DNA from 4 places in the Comamonas sp. FUJ_7 genome. Region 3 is predicted to be linked to each of the others. Evidence: predicted binding sites of a transcription regulator. Region 3 holds the regulator's gene; each other region holds the start of a gene.
The links. Region 3 encodes sigma-54, which starts transcription at its own class of promoters, with help from an activator protein. Its sites were predicted from a motif close to TGGCANGNAANCTGCTTT; they were not measured.

Region 1 (4,569 bases), 140 kb from region 3:
TGATGAATCTGGCCCGCGAGGCCGAGGTGGCCCTACCCTCAGACTTGGCCTTGTTGTTCAAGGCGCTGGTGACGGCCGATCGCGTGCTGCTGCAACTGGATTCGCAGTTTGACGTGGTGCAAACCATGCGCCCCATGGTGGCCGCGCAGATCAAGGCCCGCTATTCTCCCAAGCGACTGCTGCGCGAGAAGCAGGCGGCCATGGCGCAGCTGTACGAAGTAGCGGGCGATGTGCCGCAAACCCTGCGCCTGCTGATGTACCGCCTCAAGCAGGGGCGCGTGGCCGTGGATATGGACATTCACCATCTGGAGCGCCTGTCCACCGCGGTCGAGCGTGCAGCCACCCGCCTGGCCTTGGCCGTCGTCGCCGGCGCCTTTGTGCTGGGCATGGGCCCCACCTTGCTGGCCTGGGATTTGCGCCTATGGGACATTCCTGTCTTTGCCGTGCTCGGCGTGTTGGGAGCCTGTATAAGCCTTGCGGTTCTGGTGCTGACCATGCGGCGCCAAAAGGCACTGCAGTAGTTCCCATTGCCCATACCCAGAATCAGGGCCTGTGGCTCGCAGCGGCAAGGCTCCATCCATAATCGCCCTCGGGCCTGCCTGCAGGCAGCAGCCTGTGCGTTTTTTGAATTACTGGCTGCAGCTCCGCCCTGCAGAGCGTCATGGACTTACGTCGTCTGATTCTGGTGCTGACACTGCTCAGCGCGCTTATCCCTTTTGCCAACACCTTCTATGCCGGCTATCTGGTGCAGCGCCAGCAGCTGATCGACACCACGCTGGAAGGCCACCACGCCTACGCCACCAAGCTGGCCAGGAGCACGGACGATTTTCTGCACTCTGCGCTGCAGCAGCTGGCCTACAGCGCCCGGCTTATGGGAACGCAGATGAAGAACACCGACTACCTGTCGCAAGAGGCCAATCGCCTGCGTCTGCAGACCAAGAGCTTTAACTCCGTCACCATCATCGACCCCACCGGCTATGTGCTGGCCACCTCCCCAGAGACGCTGCAGATCAAGGGCAAGACACTGGAGAGTCCGGGGGTGATCGAGACGCTGAAAACCCGGGGCCCGGTCATCAGCAAGCCCTATCTATCCGTTGCCGGCAACTACATCGTCTTCATCTCCCAGCCCATCTTCAGCCAAGCCGGCACCTACCTGGGTGCCGTGGGCGGCAGCATCTACCTCAAGGACGAAAGCATTCTCGATACCTTGCTGGGCTCACATTTCTACCAGGACGGCACCTATGTCTATGTGGTGGACAGCGACCGCCGCATCATCTACCACCCGGAGAGCAGCCGCGTGGGCGACACCATCAAGAACAACGAGGTCATCAACGCCGTGACCCAGGGCCAGTCCGGCACGTCTCCGGTACTCAACAGCAAGGGAGTGCAAATGCTGGCCGGCTACGCCACCATTCCATCGGCGGGCTGGGGCATCGTCGCTCAGCGCCCCAAGGCCTCCACACTGGCGCCGCTGGACAAGCTGATGCGCTCCGTGCTCTACAAGACGCTGCCCATTGCAGCACTGATGCTGATCGTCATCTGGTGGAGCGCGCGCCAGATCGCCCGCCCGCTGCGCCAGCTGGCCAACAGCGCAAACGACATGGACAGGCCCGAAACAGCCCAGTCCATTCAGGACGTCAAATCCTGGTACTTCGAATCCCATGAGCTCAAGAAAGCCATGCTCAAAGGCCTGAGTCTTTTGCAGCGCAACATCACCAAGCTGCGCGAGGATGTGAACACCGACCCGCTGACGGGCCTGGGCAACCGCCGCCATCTGGAGGCAGCCATCGCCAGTCTTGAGTCTCGGGTGCAGCCTTTTTCCGTCATTGCGATCGACATTGATCACTTCAAGCGCATCAACGACAGCTACGGCCACAGCACGGGTGACGAGGTGCTCAAGCAGCTGGCGCGAACCATGCGCGAAGTCTCACGCTCCGGCGACCTGCCCTGCCGCGTGGGCGGAGAGGAGTTCTTACTGCTGCTGCCCGATGCACCGCTGGAGGCCGCCGCAAGTGCCGCCGAGCGCCTGCGCCTGCTGGTAGAGAAGATGGAGCTTGCGCAGGTCGGCCACATCACCATCTCTTTGGGCGTGGCCCACTGGCCTCAAAGCCATGCGGATATCGCCGGCGTCTTTGAACAGGCCGATGCCATGCTCTATGCCGCCAAGAATGGGGGACGCAACCGTGTCATGGTCAGCCCCCTTGCAGCGGCGAGCTAAAAGCGTGCTGAAGACCTAAGGACCGCTCCCGCCCACCATCCCCAAGGCGTATTCGCAATAGCAGCGAATACGCCTTTTTTCACGCCTGAGCGTGCAGGCTGATTGCACCAATTTGATCAGTGATGCTTCAAATTAGTGAGCATGCACCATAAGCGGTACAAAGGATTGAGACACTTCAAGCTCAAAAGCACAGCAAACCCATGATTTCATTGAGTTAATGACCGGCATCGCAGCTCTGGCACAGCTCTTGCTCAACTCCCTGTAAGACGTCGCCCCACAAGGGCGGCGCAATGGATTCACAGCACAGGAGTACCCATGTCAGAGCCACGCTCAACCGTCAGCCGCAGACAACTGCTTTCCATGATCGGCAAAGTCGCCGGCGGCAGTGCCATGTACCAGGCCATGTCTTCTCTCGGCTATGCCGCCGAATCGCACTACAGCGGCCCCGTCAAGCTGAGCCATGCTAAGCCCGGCTCCACCGTACTGGTGCTGGGCGCAGGCCTGGCCGGCATGGTGGCCGCGATTGAATTGCGCGCTGCGGGCTACAAGGTGCAGCTGCTCGAATTTCAGGGCCGCGCCGGTGGCCGCTGCTGGACGCTACGCGGTGGCGACGAATTCACCGAACTGGATGGCACACGCCAGAAAGTCGGCTTTGCCAAGGGCAACTATTTCAACCCCGGCCCCTGGCGCGTGCCCTACCACCACCACGCGATGCTGGACTACTACAAGCGCTTTGGCATCAAGCTTGAAGCCTTCAACCAGGTCAACTACAACGCCTATCTGCACAACAGCAAGGCCCTGGCGGGCAAGCCCCAGCGCTTTCGCCATGTGCAAACCGATGTCTATGGCCATGTAGCCGAATTGCTGTCCAAGGCCACGAACCAAGGTGCGCTGGACCAGGCCGTCAGCAAGGAGGACAAGGAGCGCCTGCTGGAAGGCCTCAAGGCCTGGGGCGTACTGGACAAGGAATACCGCTACCGCTCAAGCAATGCGGTCAGCGATTTCCGCGGCTACGACATCGACCCCGGCGGCGGCCTGATGGCGCTGGCCAAGCCCTCCACGCCCATGGGACTGCACGATCTGCTGGAGTCCAATCTGTGGCGCCAGATGGGCGTGGGCAATATCTACGAGTTCCACAGCGCCATCTTCCAGCCCGAGGGCGGCATGGACATGCTGGCGCAAGCCATGGCCCGCGATCTGGGCCCGGCCATTCGCTACAACGCCAAAGTCACCAGGATCGCGCAAAACGACAAGGGCGTGACCGTGGACTATGTGGACAGCCTCAAGCCCGGTGCCACACTGCATGCCCGTGCCGACTGGTGCGTGTGCACCATTCCGCTGTCCATCCTCAGCCAGATCGAAGTGCAGGCCAGCAGCGCCATGCAAAACGCCATTGCCGCTGTGCCCTACGGCAGCTCCATGAAAGTAGGCCTGGAGTTCAAACGCCGCTTCTGGGAGGAAGACGAGCGCATCTACGGCGGCATCAGCTACACCGATCTGCCCATTCAGCAGATTTCCTACCCCTCCACCGGCTATATGGGCAGCGGCCCCGCCGTGCTGCTGGGCGGCTACGCCTTTGAAAACAGCAACAGCTACCGCTTTTCCTCGCTCAAACCAGCCGAGCGCATCCGCCTGGCGCTGGAGTACGGCGCGCAGATTCACCCTCAATACAAGCAGGAGTTCCTCAACGGCGTATCCGTGGCCTGGCACCGCATTCCCTGGATCAACGGCTGCTTTGGCAACTGGACCGACGCCCTGCGCGAGCAGCACTACCAGAACCTGGCCCAGGTCGATGGCCGCCTGGTGCTGGCGGGCGAGCATGTCTCGTACATCCCCGCCTGGCAGGAGGGCGCCGTGCTGTCCTCGCTGGACGCCATCCAGCGCCTGCATGCCAAGGCCTCCAGCCTCTGACCACCCACATCTCTAGAAAGAGCACACCATGATGAACACATTGCACCGTCTTTGCGCCGCATCCGCCCTGGCTTTGGGTCTTTCTGCGGGAGCGCTGGCCCAATCACAGGGCACGCAGGATGTGAAAAACCTGCAGCCGCTGCAGTCCGCCGCCATCCTGGCCATCAGCGCCGCAGACACCCAAGCGCTGATGAGCAACTTCTCGTCGCTGCGCCCGCGCTTTTCGCAAACCGGCGGTGAAGCCCTGTACCAGAGCACCTGCCAGGGCTGCCACATGGCCAAAGGCGAAGGCGCCAAGGGCGCGGGCTTTTACCCTGCCCTTGCCTCCAACCCCAAGCTGGCCGCTGCCGCCTACCCTGCCTCGGTCGTCATGAACGGGCTGCACGGCATGCCCTCTTTTGCCAGCAAGCTCTCTGACGAGCAGATTGCCGAGGTCGTGA
Region 2 (4,569 bases), on a different contig from region 3:
GTGGTTTGAAACAGCACCCCCGCCAGCAGCAGCCCATAAGCCCCCACGCCCAGTGCCAGCAGCCGCTCTGTGTGCCGCTTTTCAGCCCATTGCCATACCGCCACCAGCAGCGTAAACAGAGGCAAAGCCAAGGCCAGATAGTTGCGGTGCTCAAAATACAGCTCCAGCGGCACTACGCTGGACTCCACCACATGCGCCACCGCAAACCACATCAGTGCCAGCAAAGGCAGGCGCGTGCTACGGCGTACCGCAAAAGCCAACACCCAAATACCCAGCCAAGCCCCTGCCGCCACCAGTGCGGACAGGTTCTCAGCGGAGTAGATGGGGTAATCATCATGAAACGGGCCAAACGCCACGGCACGGGGCACAAAGGCCAGCCACAGGTAGTCCCACAAAATCACGGCTTCCGTCCACAACCGCCCGCCCAGGGTAAATTCGCGCACGGCGTAAGCTGAATCGGCTCCCCAGACGATGTTCAACAAATAAGCCCCAATTGCCGTGGCCGGAAGGTAAAAAAATAGCACTTTGAAGCCCAGCCACCCCCGCCGTTGCGCGGTATCGCTCAGCCGGGGCGGCATCAGCCAGCAGCCTTCCAGAACCCACGCCAGCAGGGGCAAAATCGCCGCCTGCTCCTTGGACAACACACCCAACAGCGTGCCCACCCCCAAACCACCTGCCATCCACAGCCAGCCACGCAGGCCCGGCTGTCCCAGATAGGCTCGACCCAGCAAATACAGCCACAGGCCCAGCAACATAAAGCTGCTCGACAGCACCGCCATGCGCTGCACCGCCATCAACACGCCCGAGGCCGACAGCGGCAGCAGCAACCACACGCCCGCGCCCAGTGCCGCCAGCCAGGCCGCCTTGGCCTGGGGCCAGCCTCGCAGGCACCCCAGGTTAAATAACACCGCCCACAGCAGCAGCCCGTTGATGGCGTGCAGCAAGGTGTTGGTGCGCAATATTTCTGGGGGGGAGGCAGGCCAGCCGCTACCGTCGATCAAAAAGCTGGCCAGGGCTATCGGGCGGCCCAGCGGCCCGGCGTCTCCTGCAAAGACAAACTCCAGCGCAGCCTCTGCATCTATCTGGCCTTGGGCAAATACGTAGGCCAGACCACCCAAATTAGGCGGGTCATCAAAATGCCAGCCACCGTTCCAGCCAAAACTATAGAGAAAAAGGGTCAGCCCGAGCAGGGTCAGAAAAAAAACCAAAGCCGCCATGCGCGACTGAAAAACATGGGGTATAGACAAATCAGATACCACGCAAAAAATCAGCACCACCAATGGTGCTGCGATAGGAAATTATCGGCAACTCGATGGCCGGTAACGTGTCTCCAGCGTGCCGCCAGTGCAGCTCCAACGCGAGATTTCATCCGATCCACCGCCTTGCACAACAACCGTAGCACCAGCCACCACCTTGGTGTTAAAGGTCACAATTACTTGGCTGGCATTAACCTGTATGGAGCGCACGGCATTGCCCTTAACGCTGGCCACAGACACCAAACCGGCCTGCGCATTGTTGGTGGGCCAATCGCCCTTGGTCACGTAATGCTCGGCGATGGCTGACTTGGCTGAGCTTGCCAAGCCTATCCCCTCAGCCACATGGGCACGCTTGGTGTAGTCTTGGTAGGCTGGCAAGGCCACGGCGGCCAAGATGCCAATAATGGCCACCACAATCATCAGCTCGATCAAGGTAAAGCCTGCTTGAACGCGTGACATGATGCCCTCCGTGTTAAAAATAAAAAAGGGTGACTAGCACCCTTTTTGATTTGGCTTGGCGTTTAGCCAGTTACCAGCGAGTTAACGGCAGGAAACTGGCAGGTACTTGGCGTTAATGTCTGTACCAGCAGCAGCATTGCATGTCCACTCCACGGAGCCGGCATTAGCTGCAGCAGCACCCTTGAAGACCAGCTTTTTACCGGCGTCCACTTTGGTGTTGAATACCACTGTAATTGTGCTGGTGGCAACGGTCACGCTACGCACTGCGTTGCCTTTGATGGATGCAGCAGAAGCAATACCGGCTGCGGTGTTGTCGGCAGGCCACTCCCCCTTGGAGGAGTAGTACTCGGTCAACGCAGTCTTGGCACCACTAGCCAAGCTCATGCCTTCAGACACGTGCGAGCGCTTTGTGTAATCCTGATAAGCAGGCAGAGCCACAGCAGCCAAAATACCGATGATCGCCACAACGATCATCAGTTCGATCAGGGTAAAACCCTTTTGAATGGAACGCTTCATTGAAAAACTCCCTAGGTTGATGAAGTAGCCATCTACTATGCAAGCTACGTGCCAGCTATTTTTTCTCGGTGTTTTCACTGAAAAATGACACGTTTGGCAAAAATTGTTCGCTTGCTAGAAACATTTTTGGCAACCCGTGCGGGCGTCATGACAAATTTGTCAGTCAGCTTGACGACCATCAAGCTCAATGGCTACTCCACGACAAAACGCATGGAGCTTCCCGCCAGCTCCACCGTATCGCCATTGAGCAAGGGGACCGACAGGGGACCGACTACCTGACCGTTGAGCTTGAGGTCTTCGCTCTTGCCTTCAAGCTGGGTCAGCACAAAGCCATGGGGTTTTTGTGTAATGGATGCAATGGCAACGCCAGGCTTTCCCAGGGTGGTGACAACCTTGAACAGCGGCACCTCCTTGCCCGCCAGGCTCCCTGTGAGCATGCGAATGACGGCATGACGCTCAGGCAAGGCCGATAAAGCGCCTTGAATGGTTGAAGCAAAGCTGGAGATTTCGCCAAAACCGGAGGGGCTGGACAGCTTGGCATAGTCACTGTCTGCCTCTTCAGAAATATGGGCCAATGACTTTTTGAGATTCTGGTTTGGAGATGCTGATGCATGCATATCGACAGCCGCAGTGTCCAAAAAGCGAATCTTGTAGCGTCCAATATCCAGCAAGTCGCCATTGAGCAAGTCCTGCTTCTGAACTGCCCGGCCATTGACATAGGTGCCGTTGGTGCTGCGGAGGTCTTCGATACTGACTTTGCCATCCGTGATGGTGAGCACTGCATGCTCGCCGCTGACCGCCAGATTCTCGATCACGATGTCGTTGTAAGGGCGACGACCCAAGGTCGTGCGCTCCTTGGTGAGCTGTACTTCCTTGATGACAGCACCGTCGATTGAGATGACCAAAGTCGGCATGCTCGAAGCTCCTGAGGAAACGCCAAGTCTTGCTTGGCTGCACTGGCTGGACTCTTCACACTGTACGTGTGATCCCGTGCAAAGTCACCAATCGTAACTGGATGAAACGCACTCACATGCTCGCATCTTATTTCAGTAAATCGATCAGTGTTGGTATGTCTATTGAATTTCTCAACTTGCCCGGTAGAAGCAAGTCTGATGCCTGCACATAAACAACAAGGCCCACCTCTCTTTCGAGAGTGGGCCTCGCATCAACAAAACCTATCTAAGGAATTTTTAGAACGGGATGTCGTCATCCATGTCATCAAATCCTGAAGCTGCTCGTTGGGGAGGAGGTGCCATGGGCGCAGGGGCAGGACGTTGCTGCTGCATGGGAGCTGGGGCGGAGCGTTGTTGCATGGGTGCAGGCGCCTGGCGACGAGGGGCTTCGTAGCTGCTTTCGCCATAACCATCATCACTGCCATAGCCGCCTTGCTGCTGACCACCGCCCTGGCGGCTGCCCAGCATCTGCATGGTGTCGGCGCGGATTTCGGTAGCGTAGCGCTCCTGGCCGGTGGCCTGGTCGGTCCATTTGCGGGTACGCAGGCTGCCTTCCACATAGACCTGGCTGCCCTTGCGCAGGTACTGACCTGCGATTTCCGCCAAACGCCCATTGAACGTCACGCGATGCCACTCAGTGGCCTCGCGGTTTTCACCGGTGTTCTTGTCGCGCCAGCGGTCTGTGGTGGCGATGGTCACATTGGCCACCTGGTCGCCGCTGGGAAAGGTGCGCATTTCAGGGTCACGGCCCAGATTGCCGACGATGATGACTTTGTTGACGGATGCCATAGAGATACCTTTTCAGTTGAAGTGGCCTGGGTTTTAAGGATGAGTCCCAGACCAATGAAGTGCGCATTTTGCCCCAAGCTGACCATGGCGAGCGCGGGATTTCCCTATACCCGTCATACCTGATTGATCAGCCGTTACGGCCTACCGGGCGCAGCGGCAAGGTCACCAACAACCACAGTGCAGTCAACACCGCCGTCATGATGAACAGGCCGGGCATGCCCGCAAATTTAGCGACCGCACCGCCCACTGCACCACCCGCAAACAGGCCCAGCGACTGCAGGGTGTTGTAGGCACCCAAGGCGGCCCCACGCAATGGCGCAGGAGCCATACGCGAAACAAGACTAGGTTGGGTTGCTTCCAGCGCGTTAAAACCGCAGAAAAACAGAAACATCAGCAGCGCCATGCACCAGATGGTGGGGATGGTGCCGCTGGCGGCCAGCATGCCCAAGCCGATCTGAACCACCAGCACCAGGGCTATGGCGCCCAGCAAGGCCGTACGCAGCTTGCCCTTGCGCTCCATGGAGAACAGCATGCCCATGGCCAGAAATGACAGCAGCACGGCCGGTAGATAAATGTGCCAATGCTGCTCTTTGGCC
Region 3 (4,569 bases):
TTTGAAGTGGCCCCGGTAAAATTGCAACCTATGGCAAAAATCATCGTTCTGGCCCTGGTGCTCATGTTCTTCGGCTGCGCGCTGTACATGCACCTGCGCGGCAAGGTGCGTCACAAAGTGGTCAAGCAATTGTTTGACCACTCCACGTTCACAGCGCCATTCAACGTCTTCATGCTGATGTTCAGCAAGGTGCCACGCACGCCCTACCTGCCCACCAGCACCTTCCCCGAGCTGGCCCCGCTGCAGGCCAACTGGCGCGAAATCCGCGAGGAAGCCGTCAATCTGCAAAAGAACATGCAGATCAAGGCCGCCGCCAACAACGACGATGCAGGCTTCAACTCCTTCTTCAAAACCGGCTGGAAGCGCTTTTATCTGAAGTGGTACGGCGATGCCCACCCCTCGGCCATGGAGCTGTGCCCCAAGACCACGGCGCTGGTCAAATCCATCCCCAGCGTGAAAGCCGCCATGTTTGCCGAGCTGCCCCCCGGCGCCAAACTCAATCTGCACCGCGACCCCTATGCCGGATCACTGCGCTACCACCTGGCTGTGCTGGCACCCAATGACGACCGCTGCATGATCGAAGTCGACGGCACGCCCTACAGCTGGCGCGAAGGCGAAGGCGTGATCTTTGACGAGACCTATATGCATTGGGCCGAAAACCGCTCTGAAGGCAACCGCATCGTGCTGTTTTGCGATGTGGAGCGCCCCATGACCAATGGCTTTGCCCAGTGGCTCAACCACTGGCTGGGCAAGAATGTAGTGGCCGCCGCCAGCTCCCCAAATAGCGAGGGCGACCCTCGCGGCATGATCAGCAAGCTGTTCAAGGTTTCGTTCTACATGGGCAAGTACCGCCGCAAGTTCCGCGACTGGAATCCGACCTTCTACAAGATTTTGAAGTTTGGCTTGATGATTGCAGTTCTGGCGCTATTCATCTGGTGGCTGGTTCCCACGAAGTAAGGTCAAGCCAGACGCAACAAAAAAGCCGCTGTGCATTGCATCAGCGGCTTTCTTGTTTACAGCGTATTTACAGTGCCTTGCGCAACGTAGTCGTTGGTATCTTGAGCTGCTCGCGGTATTTGGCCACGGTGCGACGCGCGCATTCGATGCCTTGCTCCTTGAGCATGTCGGCCAGCTTGGCATCCGACAGCGGCTTTTTCGGGTTCTCGGCATCGACAAACTGCTTGATCAGCGCACGCACGGCCGTGCTCGAGGCACTGCCGCCGGTTTCCGTGCCCAGACCCGAGCCAAAAAAGTATTTGAGCTCGAACGTGCCTTGCGGCGTGGCCATGTACTTGGCCGTGGTCACGCGGCTGATGGTGGATTCGTGCAGGCCCAGCTGATCGGCAATGTCGCGCAGCACCAGCGGGCGCATGGCCAGTTCACCATGCACAAAGAAGTTTTTCTGCCGCTCCACGATGGCTTCGGACACCCGCAAGATGGTGTCGAAGCGCTGCTGAATGTTCTTGATCAACCAGCGCGCCTCCTGCAAGCGCTGCTGCAGCGCAGCATGTCCTTCGCTGCCTTTGTGACGGCGCAGCACGCTGGCGTAGATGTCATGTACACGCAGCTTGGGCATGACTTCGGGATTGAGCTGCACCGAAAAGTCCACCCGGCCCGAGCTGGCTCGCACCGGGCGCACGATGACATCGGGCACCACGATATTGCGCTCCACGTCGACAAAGCGCCGACCCGGTCGCGGCTCAAGGCGGGCGATCAGCGTGATGGCCTCGCGCAGCTGCTCTTCGCGAGCGCCGCACAGGCTGGCAAGCTTGCGCAAATCGCGCCGCGCCAGCAGGTCCATGGGCTGGGCACAGATGGACTGCGCCAGCAGCAGGCGGCTCATATGGGCCGCTGTCGTGCCCTCGTCCTCGGCTTCCCGAATCAGATCGCGCAGCTGCAGCTGCAGACACTCGGCCAGATCGCGTGCCCCCACGCCCACGGGCTCCAGGCTTTGCAGCAGCTTGAGCGCAATGGCAAAGTGCTGCTCCAGCTCTTCGCGCTCTTCTAGGTCGTCGCCCGCCAGACTTTGCGCCAGCTCTTGCAATGACTCTTCGAGATAGCCGTCGTCGCTGAGCGACTCGATGAGAAAGCGCAGCGCCGCCGTATCTGCCGCGCCCAGATGCAAACTCAGCGCCTGGTGGTGCAAAAAGTCGGTCAGGCTCTGGTGTTCGCGTGCGAGATCGATGGCATCGGTCTCGTCATCGCCATCACGGTTGTGCGTGGAGCTGCGGACCGATGGCGCATCCCACTCGCTGCTGGACTCGCCGCCCCATTCGCCGTCCTGGCCGTCAATGCCGTCGGTTTCCCAGTTCAGGGTTTCGGGTGTCTCGAGGTTAAGAGCTTCCGCTACCGTTTCCGTAGCTGATTGCGCTTTCTGGAACTCATTATCAGCATGAATTCCATCTGAAGTACTGTATTCACCAGCGCTAGCCGCTATTTCTACAGGAGCATCAGCCGTGGTGTCTGCCTCGTCGCTTGCTCGCTCCAGAAAAGGGTTGTCGATCAACATCTGCTCGACTTCCTGTGCCAGCTCCAGTGTGGACAGCTGCAGCAGCTGAATCGATTGCTGCAGCTGCGGAGTCAGCGACAGGTGTTGCGATACGCGTAGCGACAGCCCTGGTTTCATCGTGGCGAGGCTCCCGCGCTATCAATAGCCGGCTGATTTCGCCGCCGGGCCGCCCCAAAGCAAGCCCGGGCGCAGCCGGTCAGAGCCCCTTGTACCCAAGGCTGGGGCAGGGACCACACGAAATGAGGAAGCATGGGAGGCATAACCATCACATCCGGAAATGCTCACCCAGATAGACACGGCGCACGTCAGCGTTCTCCACAATCTGCTCTGGTGTGCCTTCAGCCAGCACATGACCGTCGCTGATGATGAAAGCGTGGTCGCAAATGCCCAGGGTTTCGCGCACGTTGTGGTCGGTAATCAGCACACCGATGCCGCGCTCCTTGAGGAAGCCGATGATGCGCTGGATCTCGATCACCGCAATCGGGTCGATACCGGCAAATGGCTCGTCCAGCAAGATGAAACGCGGCTGCGTGGCCAGGGCGCGGGCGATTTCCACACGCCGACGCTCACCACCGGACAGCGCCAGCGCCGGCGACTGACGCAGGTGCTCGACACGTAGCTCCTGCAGCAGACCGGTCAGGCGCTTTTCGATTTCATCACGCGTGAGCGTCTTGCCCTGCTCGTCTTTTTGCAGCTCCAGCACGGCGCGCACATTGTCTTCCACGCTGAGCTTGCGAAAGATCGAGGCTTCCTGGGGCAGATAGGACAGGCCCAGGCGCGAGCGCTGGTGGATCGGCATGCCGCCCACAGCCTGGCCGTCGATAAAGATCTCGCCGCCATCACTGCGCACCAGGCCCACGATCATGTAAAACGAGGTGGTCTTGCCCGCGCCGTTGGGGCCGAGCAGACCGACGACCTCGCCTTTTTGCACGGACAGCGACACATCCTTGACCACCTTGCGGCTGCCATAGGACTTGGCCAGATGCTTGGCTTCCAGGCGGCTGCTCGCCTCGCCTGTGCGGCCGTGACCAGAGTCAGAGAAAGTCGGTTCGATCATTTTTTCTCGTCGTCTTTCTCGCCACCCAGAGTCATGCTCTGGCGCATTTCCGTTGCGGGTGTGGCGGGCTTGGGCTGTGCACCCGGTGAGCCCTCCTTGGGTGCCATGATGGCGCGCACACGGCCGCCCTGCCCCACGGAAGAGCTGGGCAAGCCGCCGCTGGTCTTCTGGCCATCGACCGTGTAGACATCAGTGATGTTGTTGTAGACGATGACGGAGCCTGTGACCTGATCGCTGAGCTGACCACCACGATAGCGGCGCATCTCGCCACGGCGAATAAATTTGACGATATCGGCCTTGCCGTCGTATTCGATGACTTCGCCCTCGCCTTCGATGAACTCTTCAGGCTGACCGGCAACGGTATCGCGCTTCTGGCGGAAGAAAGCGCGCTTGCCAGCCTCTGCCTTGATCACTCCGTACTGATAGCCCTCGGCGTCCTGACGCACATCGAGCTGCGCACCACGCAGCACGATGGAGCCCTTGGTCATCACCACATTGCCGGTGAAGACACTGGTCTGCTGCAACTCGTCGTGACGCAGTGCATCCGCCTCGATATTCATGGGCTTGGCGCTATCGGCCTTTTCAGCATGGGCCATACCGGTCGCTGCTGCCAGGGCACAGGCCAGGGCAAGAGGAAGAAGTGATTTTTTCATAGAAGGCACGTTTCTTGCATTCGCTGCATTGTAGTCATTCCTTTTTTACAGGCTGCGTAAAAAGCACTCACAAAAAAGCCCGCTCAGCGGCGGGCTTGTCAGGCATCAGATACCCGTGCAATCGATCATTGCCGATCAGGCCTTGCGACTGGAAGCGATCAGCGCATTGACGACGCGCAGCACGTTATCCATATTGCCGGCCTTGGTGCCATCGGTGTAGTAGCGGCCTGCCACACCCATGGCAGGCACGCCTTCCACGTCATATTCATTTTGCAACTGCGCAGCCTTGCGTGACTGGTTGGCCACGGTGAAGGAGTTGTAGACCTCCTTGAACTTGGCCAGATCCACGC
Region 4 (4,569 bases), on a different contig from region 3:
CACAGCGGGCCGGCAATGATGCCCATCACGATGGAGCCCATGGGGCCGACGAAGCCGGCGGCGGGTGTGATGCAGACAAGACCGGCCACGGCACCCGAGGCTGCACCCAGCATGGAGGCCTTGCCACGCAGCAGGGCTTCGGCGGCAATCCAGGACAGGGCCGCAGCGCCGGTGGCAACGATGGTGTTGACAAAGGCCAGACCCGCTGCGCCGTTGGCAGCACCTGCAGAGCCTGCGTTGAAGCCAAACCAGCCCACCCACAGCAGCGAGGCACCCACCATGGTCAGTGTCAGGCTGTGCGGCGGCAGGGCTTCCTTGCCAAAGCCGATGCGCTTGCCCAGCATGTAGGCGCCCACCAGACCGGCGATGGCAGCATTGATGTGGACCACGGTGCCGCCCGCAAAGTCCAGCGCGCCGTCTTCGGCCAGCAGGCCGCCGCCCCACACCATGTGGGCCATGGGGATGTAGCTGAAGGTGAACCACAGAACGGCAAAAATGATCACGGCCGCGAACTTGATGCGCTCGGCAAACGCACCCACGATCAGCGCTACGGTGATGGCCGCAAAGGTAGCCTGAAAGGCCACGAACACATACTCGGGAATGGTGGCCAGCAGGTGCGACAGCGTGTCAGGCGTGATTCCTTTGAGGAAGACCTTGTCGAAGCTGCCGAAGAATTTGCCTTCCCCGCCAAAGGCCAGTGTGTAGCCGTAAATGGTCCACAGCACGGTCACCAGCGAAAAGATCACAAAGACTTGGGCCAGCACGCTCAGCATGTTCTTGCTGCGTACCAGGCCGCCGTAGAACAGGGCCAGGCCGGGGATGATCATCAAAATGACCAGCATGGTCGAAGTCAGCATCCAGGCAGTATCGCCGGCGCTGAGTGTCGGGACGGCTTCCACGGTAGCGGCAACAGCCGGTGCAGCTGCGGAAGCGGCGTCCTGTGCCAGCGCTGCGGCGCTGGCAGCCAGCAGGCCCAGTCCCAGGCCTGCACTCAAGAGTTTCTTAGTCATGGCAATTTCTCTTTCGCGAAGTCAGTGAGTAGGGCTCACAGGGCCGATTCACCGGTTTCACCGGTGCGGATGCGCAGGGACTGCTCCAGCGGCATGACGAAAATCTTGCCGTCACCGATCTTGCCGGTGCGTGCTGCGCCTTCGATGGCGTCCAGTACGGGCTCCAGCAGCTCGTCGGCAATGGCGACTTCGATCTTGAGCTTGGGCAGAAAATCGACCACGTATTCGGCTCCGCGGTACAGCTCGGTATGGCCCTTCTGGCGGCCAAAGCCCTTCACTTCGGTCACGGTGATGCCTTGCACACCGATCTGGGACAGCGCCTCGCGAACTTCGTCCAGCTTGAAGGGTTTGATGATGGCGGATACCAACTTCATGACAGGCTCCTCAGAGATTAAAAAGTCTTGGCCAGCGTCACGATCAGACGCGCCTTGTTCACATCGCCAAAATAGGCTTTCTTGTTGGCTCCGGTGACTGCGCCAGACAGCGAGAAACCGTCTCCCAGGTCATACGCACCGCCCACGCTGTAGTCCACATAGTTGGGCACGCCCAGGCTCTTGATGTCGCTGGAAAAATGCGTGTAGCCCACGGATGCTTTGAGCGTCACCTTGGGTGCCACTTCCTGGCTGTAGGCCAGTTGCAGGTAGCCGGTGTTGCGCCCCTTCAGGCCCGAACCATCACGTGCCCCGGCCCAGCCAAAGTAGTCCTTGGAGACGGTGTGCGAATACTTGGCCGTGAACGGGCCGTAAGTGCCAGCGCCATAGATCTCGGTGGTGTTGCCACGGGCATTGCCGGAGTAGACATAGGTCAGTGCACCCAAGTCCCAGTCGATGTCTGCGGCCTTGAATTTGTAGCCACCGTAGAAGTCGGTTTCCAGCGAGTTGCCGGGCAGCCAGTCCACCGAAGAATTCCAGTTGCCCACATAGAAGCCGCTGTCGCCAAAGCTGTAGTCAAAACCGCCTTGCAGCGCGGGCTTGAAAGCCTTGTTGCGCCCCGTGTCTTGGTCCTGACCACGGAACTTGTAGTTGCTGGTCAGTGCCACATTGGCAGACAGCTGTGCATGTGCCCACATGGGGGCAAGGACAGCACAGCTCAGGGCCGCTGTCTGTGCAAGGCGTTTGAAGCGGTGGGTAGCGAGACTGGACATTCTGGTTTCCTCCGTTTTGCAAAATTCTTTGACACAACGGATAAAGCACAGAGCGTGCCAACTGTTTTTGAGAGCGCAAAACCACGCTTGTGGGAGTGAATGAAGGCTGGCTGGCAGCAGCTGCATGCACTGTTTTTGTGCATGCCATCGATGCTTTCAAGACAAAGTCTCTCCACGCACCGAAGCGCGGCGGACTGCACTGATGTGGTGCATTGAGGTGGAGCCTGTGTTGACGCGTTTTACGCTGTACAAAGACAATCGGCGCCTCTTTTGCCGGCCAGCCCGGCTTGTTCGTCTCCCCCATTTTTGAGAGCCGGAGTGTTGAATGCTGATTCGCCTTTCCAAATCCGTCATGGTGCTGGCCATGGCTTTCTTTGCCACGCTGGTCGCTTTCGGCAACATCACCGACTACGCCACCAACTTTGCCTTTGTCCACCATGTCTTCCTGATGGACACCACCTTCCCGGGCAACGGCATCATGTACCGTGCCATAGAGCAGGAATGGGTGCATCACGCAGGCTATATCGGCATCATTGCGCTGGAGACGCTCACCGCCGTACTGTGCTGGGTCGGTGGATTCAAGCTGCTGCAGGCGCGCAGTGCTGCACCCAAGGTGTTTCGTACGGCCAAGAGCTGGGCTATTGCGGGGCTGACGCTGGGCTTTCTGACCTGGCAAGTGGCGTTCATGTCCATCGGCGGCGAGTGGTTCGGCATGTGGATGTCCAAGCAGTGGAATGGCGTGCCTTCGGCATTCCGCTTCTTCATCACGTTTTTAGCGGTGCTGATTTATCTCACCATGGATAACGACGCTTTGCCCGAGCAGCAGGAAGCCGCTGCACGCTGAAAGACGGCGGTGCGAATGCACCGCTGTTCAACGCAAAAAAGCCTGCTGACAGTGCGTCAGCAGGCTTTTTTGGAGGCCTTAGTAACTGGCCTGGGGCAGGTCGTTTTGGGTGAACACCAGCGAGACTTTGGCCTCTTCGGGAATCGGCGGCAGGCTCTGGTTCCACTGCTCCCAGGCGGCGCGCAACTCGGCCAGCTTTTGCGGCTCGCGCTCACGCAGATTGGCGCGCTCGCGTGGGTCCTGTGTGATGTTGAACAGGTACTCGATGCCTTCGATCTGCAGATACTTCCAGTTGCCACGAATCAGCGCTTTTTGCGCGCGGTGCTTCATGCGCCAGGCCAGGTCGCGCTCAGGCTCCCAGCTTGGGTCTTGCATCAGCGGCAGCAGGCTGATGCCGTCTTGTGGATAGTCGGGGTGGGCATCCACGCCGGCTGCGGCCAGGAAGGTGGTGGACCAGTCCATGGTCAGATTCGGCGTGTCGCACACAGCACCTGCAGCTATGCGTGCCGGCCAGCGGGCCAGCAAGGGCACGCGAATGCCGCCTTCGAGCAAGTCCATTTTCTGGCCGACAAAGGGCCAGGTGTTGGAGAAGCGCTCGCCGCCGTTGTCGCTGGTAAAGACGATGAGCGTGTTCTCGCTCATGCCTTGCTCCTCCAGCGCATCCAGCAGCCAGCCAATGCCTTCGTCCATGTGGTGAATCATCCGCTGGTAGGTGTCGATAGAGCCGCCATCCACATGCTTGCCCATGCCCTTGAGGCGCTCTGACTCTGCGCGGTCGTCGCGCGTCAGCCAGGGCCAGTGCGGGGCGCTGTAGTGCAGCGACAGATAAAACGGCTTGTCGCTTGTCTGGCGCTTGACGAAGTCCACGGCACGGCGGCTGAGCAAATCGGTCAGATAGCCGTCTTCTTCATGCGGCTCTTCGTTGACCCAGAAGTCGGGTCGGCCGCGCGGGTCGCAGTGGGCAAAGTAATCATTGCCGCCGGCATGAAAACCGTAGAACTCTTCGTAGCCCGATTGGCGCGGGCCAAAGTGGGGAGGGTAGCCCAGATGCCATTTGCCGATGAGTGCCGTCGCATAGCCCGCGTCGCGCAGCAGCGATGCCACCGTGGGGTGCTCGGGCGGCAGGCCCAGCACCTTGTCGCCATGCACGCTGGCAATCGGCTCCTCGGCTGCGCCGCGCAGACGGTACTGCCAGCGGCCCGTGGCCAGCGCAAAGCGCGTGGGCGAGCACACGGCGGAGTTGGAATACCCGCGCGTAAAGCGCAGGCCCTGGGCGGCCATGGCGTCCAGCCGGGGCGATACATCGGTGGCGTTGTTGTGCGCATCGCGTGCGCCGGTGCAGCCCAGGTCGGCATAGCCCAGATCATCGGCCAGGATGAAGATCAGATTGGGGCGGGGATCGGTCATAAGTGGTGATTGCGCAGAATCTTCAAAAACAGGAGCTGTTACTGCTTGTCTGTAAAGCATTTCAGACTCTTTTTAATCTGAAAGTGAATAGCAGCAAGCGCTACCAGCTCCTAAAAATTTCTATCTGTATTGAGCTGTACGCCCCGCAGGCATGCTCCAAGGCA

Region 1: a site for sigma-54 is predicted at 2,455-2,472, ahead of AC2I9W_RS13895 (flavin monoamine oxidase family protein). Genes of this name have one in related genera too.
Region 2: a site for sigma-54 is predicted at 2,268-2,285, ahead of AC2I9W_RS12920 (pilin). Genes of this name have one in related genera too.
Region 4: a site for sigma-54 is predicted at 2,197-2,214, ahead of AC2I9W_RS08890 (TorF family putative porin). Genes of this name have one in related genera too.

Annotation. Positions count from the first base shown of each region.
Region 1 covers NZ_JBXXZI010000009.1:21,600-26,168, forward strand. The annotation lists gene AC2I9W_RS13885 (ABC1 kinase family protein) at 1-521, shown strand, start outside; gene AC2I9W_RS13890 (sensor domain-containing diguanylate cyclase) at 662-2,218, shown strand; gene AC2I9W_RS13895 (flavin monoamine oxidase family protein) at 2,534-4,129, shown strand; gene AC2I9W_RS13900 (c-type cytochrome) at 4,158-4,569, shown strand, end outside.
Region 2 covers NZ_JBXXZI010000008.1:42,195-46,763, reverse strand. The annotation lists gene AC2I9W_RS12930 (hypothetical protein) at 1-1,217, opposite strand, end outside; gene AC2I9W_RS12925 (pilin) at 1,299-1,715, opposite strand; gene AC2I9W_RS12920 (pilin) at 1,797-2,231, opposite strand; gene AC2I9W_RS12915 (FHA domain-containing protein) at 2,423-3,145, opposite strand; gene ssb (single-stranded DNA-binding protein) at 3,422-3,973, opposite strand; gene AC2I9W_RS12905 (MFS transporter) at 4,101-4,569, opposite strand, start outside.
Region 3 covers NZ_JBXXZI010000009.1:162,014-166,582, forward strand. The annotation lists gene AC2I9W_RS14590 (aspartyl/asparaginyl beta-hydroxylase domain-containing protein) at 31-957, shown strand; gene AC2I9W_RS14595 (RNA polymerase factor sigma-54) at 1,025-2,626, opposite strand; gene lptB (LPS export ABC transporter ATP-binding protein) at 2,775-3,566, opposite strand; gene lptA (lipopolysaccharide transport periplasmic protein LptA) at 3,563-4,219, opposite strand; gene AC2I9W_RS14610 (thiol:disulfide interchange protein DsbA/DsbL) at 4,355-4,569, opposite strand, start outside.
Region 4 covers NZ_JBXXZI010000005.1:51,180-55,748, forward strand. The annotation lists gene amt (ammonium transporter) at 1-1,010, opposite strand, end outside; gene glnK (P-II family nitrogen regulator) at 1,046-1,384, opposite strand; gene AC2I9W_RS08890 (TorF family putative porin) at 1,402-2,154, opposite strand; gene AC2I9W_RS08895 (DUF2165 family protein) at 2,480-2,998, shown strand; gene AC2I9W_RS08900 (sulfatase family protein) at 3,077-4,405, opposite strand.